DNA from 2 places in the Xanthomonas sp. NCPPB 3200 genome. Region 2 is predicted to be linked to the other one. Evidence: predicted binding sites of a transcription regulator. Region 2 holds the regulator's gene; the other holds the start of a gene.
What was found. The regulator FliA, encoded in region 2, starts transcription of late flagellar genes. The targets are predictions, from matches to a motif close to TAAAGTTTNNCNNNCNNNGGCCGATAA.

Region 1 (4,413 bases), 930 kb from region 2:
GCGACCGCTTCGCCGATTACCCGATGAAGGTGGAAGTGCTGTCGCGCTTCAAGAGCACCAAGGAGATCAAGGCCGAGCTGGAGAAGGTCGCCAGCGGCGAGATCGACGTCATCATCGGCACGCACCGGCTGCTGCAGCCGGACGTCAAGTTCAAGGACCTGGGCCTGGTCGTGGTCGACGAAGAGCAGCGCTTCGGTGTGCGGCAGAAGGAAGCGCTCAAGGCGATGCGCGCCAACGTGCATCTGCTCACGCTCACCGCGACCCCCATCCCGCGCACGCTCAATATGGCCATGGCCGGGCTGCGCGACCTGTCGATCATCGCCACCCCGCCGCCGAACCGGCTGGCGGTGCAGACCTTCATCACCGCCTGGGACAACGCGCTGCTGCGCGAGGCCTTCCAGCGCGAGCTCAGTCGCGGCGGGCAGCTGTACTTCCTGCACAACGATGTGGAAAGCATCGTGCGCATGCAGCGCGAGCTGTCCGAACTGGTGCCGGAGGCGCGCATCGGCATCGCGCATGGGCAGATGCCCGAGCGCGAGCTGGAGCGGGTGATGCTCGACTTCCAGAAGCAGCGCTTCAACGTGTTGCTGTCGACCACGATCATCGAATCGGGCATCGACATCCCCAATGCCAACACCATCATCATCAACCGCGCCGACCGCTTCGGCCTGGCGCAGTTGCACCAGCTGCGCGGCCGCGTCGGCCGCTCGCATCACCGCGCCTATGCGTACCTGGTGGTGCCGGATCGTCGCTCGATGACCTCCGATGCGGAAAAGCGCCTGGAGGCGATCGCCTCCATGGACGAGCTCGGCGCCGGCTTCACCCTGGCCACCCACGATCTGGAGATCCGCGGCGCCGGCGAGCTGCTGGGCGAAGACCAGAGCGGGCAGATGGCCGAGGTCGGTTTCAGCCTGTACACCGAGCTGCTGGAACGCGCGGTGCGCAGCATCCGCCAGGGCAAGCTGCCGGACCTGGATGCCGGCGAGGAGGTCCGCGGCGCCGAGGTCGAGCTGCATGTGGCCGCGCTGATTCCCGAGGATTACCTGCCCGACGTGCACACGCGCCTGACGCTGTACAAGCGCATCTCCAGCGCACGCGATGCCGATGCGCTGCGCGAATTGCAGGTGGAGATGATCGACCGCTTCGGCCTGCTGCCGGACCCGGTCAAGCACCTGTTCGCGATTGCCGAGCTCAAGCTGCAGGCCAATGCGCTGGGTGTGCGCAAGCTGGACCTGGGCGAGAACGGTGGCCGGCTGGTCTTCGAGGCAAAACCGGCGATCGACCCGGTCGCGGTGATCCAGATGATCCAGAAGCAGCCCAAGATCTACACCATGGACGGCCCGGACAAACTGCGCATCAAGCTGCCGCTACCGGAAGGCGCGGACCGTTTCAACGCCGCACGCGGCCTGCTGACGATGCTCGCACCCAGGTAGAAGCGCGCGCCGGGCAGTTGCGCCTGCTTTACGCAGCGTGCTGGACCGTGCAGGACGCAAGGATGCGTCGAGCGCGTCGCAGGCGGGGGCCGCTGCGAATCCAAGCCGATGCGGCATTTTCACTAACGCCCAACGCCGCAGACGATGCCGGTGCGGTCCCATGTTGCCTGTTTCATGCGTGTTCCCCGCTGCAGTCACGCACATGCGCCCGACGCAGCGAGTGAAGAAGTCGGCTGAAAGATAGCGCGGTGTCCTGCACGACTGTCCGGGACACCGGCTTCCTGAGTCTGCTTGCGACAAAGCTGAGCAATTAATACGCGGGAAGTGATGGATTTCGCAAATCCGTCACCGCGGTGAATTTGGCCTAAATATTCCTGCCGCGCGCCGATACCTGCATGGACCGACGTGATCGCCGTGTGCAGAGCTGCCCATGCGACCCCGCGCCGGAGCGACCTTTTCCGCGTCAGGCACGCATCCGTGCGCCACCGCATCGCTTGAGGCATTCATGAACACGCCACTGTCCGATCTACCCGCGCCGCTGACGCTCGCCCTGGAAGGCGAGATGACCATCCGTCGCGCTGCCGAACTCAAGCCGCTGCTGCAGCCGGCCTTGCTGCATCCGGGCGGGTTGCACCTGGACCTGGGGGCGGTCAGCGAGATCGACACCACCGGCCTGCAGTTGCTGCTGGCGACCAAGCAGGCGATCCAGGCCGACGGCCGGCCGTTTTCGCTGACCGATTCCAGCCGCGCGGTGGTCGATGTGATCGAACTGCTCGGCCTGCTCGAAGCCTTGTACCCGCATGCGGTTGCGGGTATCGGCGAACGCATTCACTAAGGGACCGGCAACGCGTATGGATATGAACCAGCTGATGCAGACCTTCCTGGCCGAGAGCCGGGACCTGCTCGAAGACATGGAACGTCACCTGCTCGAAGCCGAGCGCGGCGAGTCCTCGCCGGATGCGGTCAACGCGATCTTCCGTGCGGCGCACACCATCAAGGGCTCGGGCGGCCTGTTCGATCTGCCGCAGCTGGTCGGCTTCACCCATGTCGTGGAAAGCGTGCTGGACCTGGTGCGCGACGACGCGCTGACGCTGAGCTCGGAACTGATCGCGCTGCTGCTGGTGTGCTGCGACCACATCCATGCCCTGGTGGAAACCGCCGCCGACCCCGCTCATGCCGATGCCGACGCACTGGCGGCAGAGGCCGACCCCCTGCTGGCACAACTGCAGACCTACCTGCAGGCCAGCGCATGCGGTGTCACCGCCTCCGCCCTCCAGCACAGCACCCCGGAAAAACAGAGCGGTTACTGGCGCATCACGCTGAAACTGTTCGCCGACGCGCTGCGCTACGGCAACTCGCCGCTCAAGCTGATCCGCAACCTGCGCGGGCTGGGCTCGGTCGAGTCGATCAGCACCGACGTCAGCCAGCTGCCGAGCTTCGAAGCGCTCGATCCGGAAGCCAATTACCTGGGCTTCCAGATCCTGCTGCGCAGCGATGCCGACCGTGCCGCGATCGAGGACGTGTTCGAGTTCGTGCGCGAAGACTGCGACCTGGAGATCCTCTCGGTGCCGGCACCGATGGACGCCAGCGCCGTTCCTGCCAGCGAGCCGGTCGTGGCTGCCGCGCCGGTGGTCGGCGCGCTGGCTGCCGTGCCGGCCGCAGCGCCGGCACGCGCGCCGCAGGACACCGGCGCACGCAACCCCGACGCGCGCTCGATCCGCGTCGACGCCGACAAGCTCGATCGCATGATCGATCTGGTCGGCGAACTCATCATCGCGGTGGCCGGCACCAATGCCAACGCACAGCGCACCGGCGACGCGCAGTTGCTGGAATCGGCCTCGATCCTGGCCGGCCTGGTGGAAGAGGTGCGCGAAAGCGCCCTGCAACTGCGCATGGTCAAGATCGGCGGCACCTTCAGCCGCTTCCAGCGCGTGGTGCACGATGTGGCGCGCGAACTCGGCAAGGACATCGCGCTGGTGGTGGCCGGCGAGGACACCGAGCTGGACAAGTCGGTGGTGGAAAAGATCGGCGACCCGCTCACCCATCTAGTGCGCAACGCCATGGACCACGGCATCGAGCCGGCGGACGTGCGCGTGGCGCGCGGCAAGCCCGCACGCGGCACCGTTGGCCTCAATGCGTATCACGACTCCGGCAGCATCGTCATCCAGATCACCGACGACGGCGGCGGCCTGAACCGCGACCGCATCCTCGCCAAGGCGCTGGAACGCGGCCTGATCGAGCCGGGCCGGCAGCTCAGCGACCGCGAGGTGTTCGCGATGATCTTCGAGCCGGGGTTCTCCACCGCCGAAAAGGTCACCAACCTGTCCGGGCGCGGCGTCGGCATGGACGTGGTCAAGCGCAACATCACCGCGTTGCGCGGCACCGTGGAGATCGACAGCAGCGCCGGCGTGGGCACCACCATCTCGGTGCGGCTGCCGCTGACGCTGGCCATCATCAACGGCTTCCAGGTCGGCGTCGGCAAGTCGGTGTTCGTGGTGCCGCTGGACGTGGTGGAGGAATGCGTGGAGTTCACCCCCGACTACGCCAGCGACTACATCGACCTGCGTGGCAGCGTGCTGCCGTATGTGCGCCTGCGCGAACTGTTCGCGCTTGGCGGCAGGACCCCGGCGCGCGAAAGCATCGTGGTGATCCGCCAGGGCGCCCAGCGCTTCGGCCTGGTCGTGGACACCTTGCTGGGCGAATGGCAGACCGTGATCAAGCCGTTGTCCAAGGTCTTCGCGCAGGTCAAGGGCATCAGTGGCTCGAGCATCCTGGGCAGCGGCGATGTCGCGCTGATTCTCGATGTGCCCAGCCTGCTGCAGCAATTGCATCCAAACCAGGACGCCCTGGCGGCCTGAGTCACCACACCAGCACTCCCCACATCACCGCGTCATCCGTTGTTCCCTGAGCCCAGGAAGCTGCCGCCATGTCACACCGTCTCCCGATCGCCACGCAGTTGTGGTTCACCGCCGCCCTCGCC
Region 2 (4,413 bases):
GTCGATGCCGGCGCCGTCGTCCTGGATCTCGATGCTGACGTAGTCGCCTTCCTGCTGCGCCGACAGGCGCACATGGCCGCTGCGCGGTTTGCCGGTGGCTTCGCGCAGGGCCGGCGATTCGATGCCGTGGTCGATCGCGTTGCGCACCAGGTGCACCAGCGGGTCGGCCAGGGCTTCGACCAGGTTGCGATCCAGTTCCGTCTCGGCGCCGATCAGTTCCAGTTCCACTTCCTTGGACAGCGTGCGCGCGACATCGCGGGCCACCTTGGGGAAGCGCGCGAACACCTTGCTCACCGGTTGCATGCGGGTGCGCATCACCGCGGTCTGCAGGCGCGCGGTGGCGATGTCCAGGGTGCTGACCGCGCGGTCGAGTTCTTCGTCGCGCAGGCGGGTACGCAGGGTCTTGAGGCGGTTGCGCGACAGCACCAGTTCGCCGATCAGGTTGACGATGGCGTCCAGGCGCTTGGTGTCCACGCGCACGGTCTGCTCGGCGTCGGCCGCCTTGGCCGCCGCCTTGGGCGCGGCCTTGGCGCCCGGCGCAGCAGCGCCGTGTGCGTCATCGTGTGCAGGTGCAGGTGCAGCGGCAGCGGCCTTGGGCGCGGCCTTGACCGCCGGCGGGCCGCTCTTGGCGTCGAACTGCGCAATCAGCGAGGCCGGTGCATGCGGCACGGTTTCGCCCGAGCCCATCGCATCCAGCATGGCCTGCAGATAATCCAGCGACTGCTGCGCGGCATCGAAGTGATGCGCCTGCAACACCGCCTGGCCGGAGCGCGCCATGCCCAGGGTTTCCTCGGCGGCGTGGCAGAGCTCCACCATCGGCTTGATCGCCAGGAAGCCGGCGCCGCCCTTGAGCGTGTGGAAGCCGCGGAACACCGCGTTGAGCTGGTCGGCTTCGTCCGGTGCCTGTTCCAGCGACACCAGCTGTTCGCCGAGGCGATCCAGGATCTCCTGGGCCTCGACAATGAAATCGGCAGCAATATCGTCTGGAACAGCACTCATGGTTACAGCCCCAATCCGGACAGCAGGTCGTCGGCGTCGTCCTGCGACACCGCGTGACGGTCCAGGCCCTTGACTGCAGGACCGGCAAGACCGCCGTCGTCTTTCTTCGGCTCGGGATTCTTCGGCGGCAGGCCGAGTGCACCGAAGCCCTCGTGCACGCGCCGCACGATGCCGGCCACGCGACGGATGATCTGGCCGCTCAGGTCCTGGTAGCTCTGCGCCAGTGACAGCTCGGTCAGGTTATGGCGCATCTTGTCCATCAGCGCGCCCTGGTCCTGGTTCAGGCCACCGTCGCGCAGCTGGTTGGCCAGCTCGCGGCATTCCTCGACCAGGTCCAGCGTGCGATGGCTGGCTTTCTCGGTCATTTCCACCACGTGGTCCAGGCGCGAGCAGGCATCGTCCAGTTCGCCTGCTTCCTCGGGCACGGTGGGCAACTCGCCCAGCGCCTGCCCGAGTTCGCGCGCGAGCCGGCTCAGGCTCTGCATCATCGGGCGCGTGCGCAGCGCGGCGAGGTGGTCCACCTCGCGCCGCCAGGCGACCTGGTCACCGCTTTCCAGTGCATCGAGCGCGTGCTGCAGGCGCTCGATCAGGGCGGCACGTTCGGCATCGGCTTCCACGGTGGCGTTCATCAGGCGGTCGCCGCCAGACGTTCGAACACCTTGCCCAGCTTCTCTTCCAGCGTCTGTGCGGTGAACGGCTTGATGATGTAGCCGTTCACGCCGCACTGGGCCGCTTCGATGATCTGCTCGCGCTTGGCTTCGGCGGTCACCATCATCACCGGCAGGTGCTTGAGCTTGGCGTCGGCGCGGATGTTGCGCAGCAGGTCGATGCCGGTCATGCCGGGCATGTTCCAGTCGGTGACCACGAAATCGAACGGGCCGGCCCGCAACGCCGCCAATGCGCTGTTGCCGTCTTCGGCCTCTGCGGTATTGGTGAAGCCCAGATCGCCCAACAGATTCTTGACGATACGTCGCATCGTCGAGAAGTCGTCCACGATCAAAATCCGCATGTTCTTGTTCACATCAAGCTCCTAACACTAAAAAATGCGCGAAAAAATCATTCGTCAATTTCGACACCGGCATCGGCCAGTTCGAAGACCTTGAGGCGGCCGCGCAGACGCACCACCGCCTGGCCATGGATCTGGCAGACGCGCGATTCGCTGACACCGAGCACGGCGCCGATTTCTTTCAGGTTCAATTCCTGTTCGTAGTACAGCGACAGCACCAGCTGCTCGCGCTCGGGCAACTGGCCGATGGCCTTGCCCAGCTCGCGGCCGAATTCGCCACGCTCCATCATCTGCTGCGGATTGGGGCCGCCCTTGGCGGTGGTGTCCAGCTCGCCGTGATCCTCGATCCGCGACTCCAGGCTCAGCACCTGGCCGCGGGCGGCATCTTCCATCAGACGCAGGTAGTCGGGCAGCGGCATCTCCATCGCGGCGGCCACTTCGGTGGCGGCGGCGGCGCGGCCGGTGTGCTGTTCGATCTTGCGCACGGCGGCGGCAGCGTCGCGTGCGCGGCGGTGCACCGAGCGCGGCACCCAGTCACCCCGCCGGATTTCGTCGATCATCGAGCCGCGGATGCGGATCGAGGCATAGGTCTCGAACGAGGCGCCCTGTTCGGAGTCGTAACTGCGCGAGGCTTCGATCAGGCCGATCATGCCGGCCTGGATCAGATCGTCCACTTCCACGCTCGCCGGCAGGCGCGCGGCCAGATGGTGGGCGATACGGCGCACCAGGTCGGCGTGCTGGGTGACGATGTCGTTGGCGTTGTTGCGCTGCACGGCGCGGTACTGCGCGCTGGCCGTGGTTGCGGTAGCGGTGCTCATGCGGCCACTCCCCGTTGGATGATGCGTTCGACGAAGAACTCGACATTGCCGCGCGGCACGGTGGGGGCCTGCCAGCGCGAGGTACGGCGAGCGATTTCTGCAATGGCCTGCGCCGACGGACTGGCGGGGTAGGCCTTGATGACCGGCTGCTGGCGCTGCACCGACAGGCGCAACCAGTCGTCCTGCGGCACGTGGCCGAGGTAGTTCAGCGACACGTCGCCGAGAAACTTTTCGCAGACCCGCGACAGCTTGTCGTACAGCAGGCGGCCTTCGTTGGGGTCGCGCACCATGTTGGCGATGATCTGCAGGCGGTCTACGCCGCGTTCGCGCGAGAGCACCTTGATCAGCGCGTAGGCGTCGGTGATCGAGGCCGGCTCGTCGCAGACCACCACCACGGTGTCCTGGGCGGCCTGGCAGAAGGTCAGCACGCTGTCGGTGATGCCGGCGGCGGTGTCGATGACCATCACGTCCAGGTCGCGCTCCAGCTCGGAGAACACGTTGACCAGGCCGATGTGCTGGGCCGGGGCCAGTTCGGCCATGTGGCGGCGGCCGGAAGCGGCCGGGACCACCAGCACGCCGCCGGGGCCTTCGATGATCACTTCATCCAGCGTGCAGCGGCCGGCGATCAGGTCGGCCAGGGTGTACTTGGGCGACAGGCCCAGCACCACGTCCAGGTTGGCCAGGCCCAGGTCGGCGTCCAGCAGCAGGGTGCGCTTGCCCATGTCGGCCAGCGCCACCGCCAGGTTGGCGGAGATGTTGGTTTTACCCACGCCGCCCTTGCCACCGGTCACGGCAATGGTGCGCACCGGGCCCAGGGGCTCGGGACGGGTCGCCGACAGGGGGAAGGCGTTGGTCAGCTTGGCGTATTCACGCGACTGCATGGTTGTGCTCCGGAGTACAGGGCTTATCGGCAGCGCGCCGCAAATCTTCAAGGCGAAGAACGAGACTGGCGGCATTGGCGCGGTGCAGGTCGTCGGGGACCCGCTGTCCGTCAGTCACCCAGGTGATGGGCATTTGGTGATCGACGACGACCGACAGCGCACTACCGAAGCGGCCGGTCTCGTCAAGTTTGGTCAGCACCACGCCCTGGGGCTTGGCGTGGGCGAAGCGGCGCACGACCTCGTCGAGGTCGGAAAAGTGCGCGTTGGCAGGCAGCACCAGCAGCGAGGTGACCTGGTGCGCGGCGCGCAGCCAGTTCAGCTGGGCGGCCAGGGCGCGGTCGCGCTGGCCCATGCCGGCGGTGTCGATCAGCACCAGCTTGTAGTCGCGCAGGCGCTCGAGCAGTTCCAGCAGGCTTTCGGCGCTGTCGGCCTCGTGCACGGCGATGCCGAGCTGACGGCCGTAGCTGTGCAGCTGCTCGCGGCCGCCGACGCGCTGGGTGTCGGTGGTGACCAGGGCCACGTCGCGCGGGGCGTGCTGGGCGGCGAAGCGCTGGGCGAGCTTGGCGATGGTGGTGGTCTTGCCGGCGCCGGTCGGGCCGACCAGGGCGATCACGCCGCCGCGTTCCAGCGGGTCGACCGGGGCCACCGGCAGGCGCTTGGACAGCAGGCCCAGCATCAGCCCGCGGCCACGGTGCAATTCGGTATCGGC

Region 1: AC06DU_RS13975 (STAS domain-containing protein) is a predicted target of FliA. The motif match lies at 1,798-1,824, and genes of this name have one in related genera.

What each region holds. Positions count from the first base shown of each region.
Region 1 covers NZ_CM150785.1:3,208,403-3,212,815, forward strand. The annotation lists gene mfd (transcription-repair coupling factor) at 1-1,433, shown strand, start outside; gene AC06DU_RS13975 (STAS domain-containing protein) at 1,939-2,268, shown strand; gene AC06DU_RS13980 (chemotaxis protein CheA) at 2,285-4,291, shown strand; gene AC06DU_RS13985 (methyl-accepting chemotaxis protein) at 4,360-4,413, shown strand, end outside.
Region 2 covers NZ_CM150785.1:2,280,195-2,284,607, forward strand. The annotation lists gene AC06DU_RS09945 (chemotaxis protein CheA) at 1-999, opposite strand, end outside; gene AC06DU_RS09950 (protein phosphatase CheZ) at 1,002-1,628, opposite strand; gene cheY (chemotaxis response regulator CheY) at 1,628-2,020, opposite strand; gene AC06DU_RS09960 (RNA polymerase sigma factor FliA) at 2,056-2,823, opposite strand; gene AC06DU_RS09965 (MinD/ParA family protein) at 2,820-3,704, opposite strand; gene flhF (flagellar biosynthesis protein FlhF) at 3,691-4,413, opposite strand, start outside.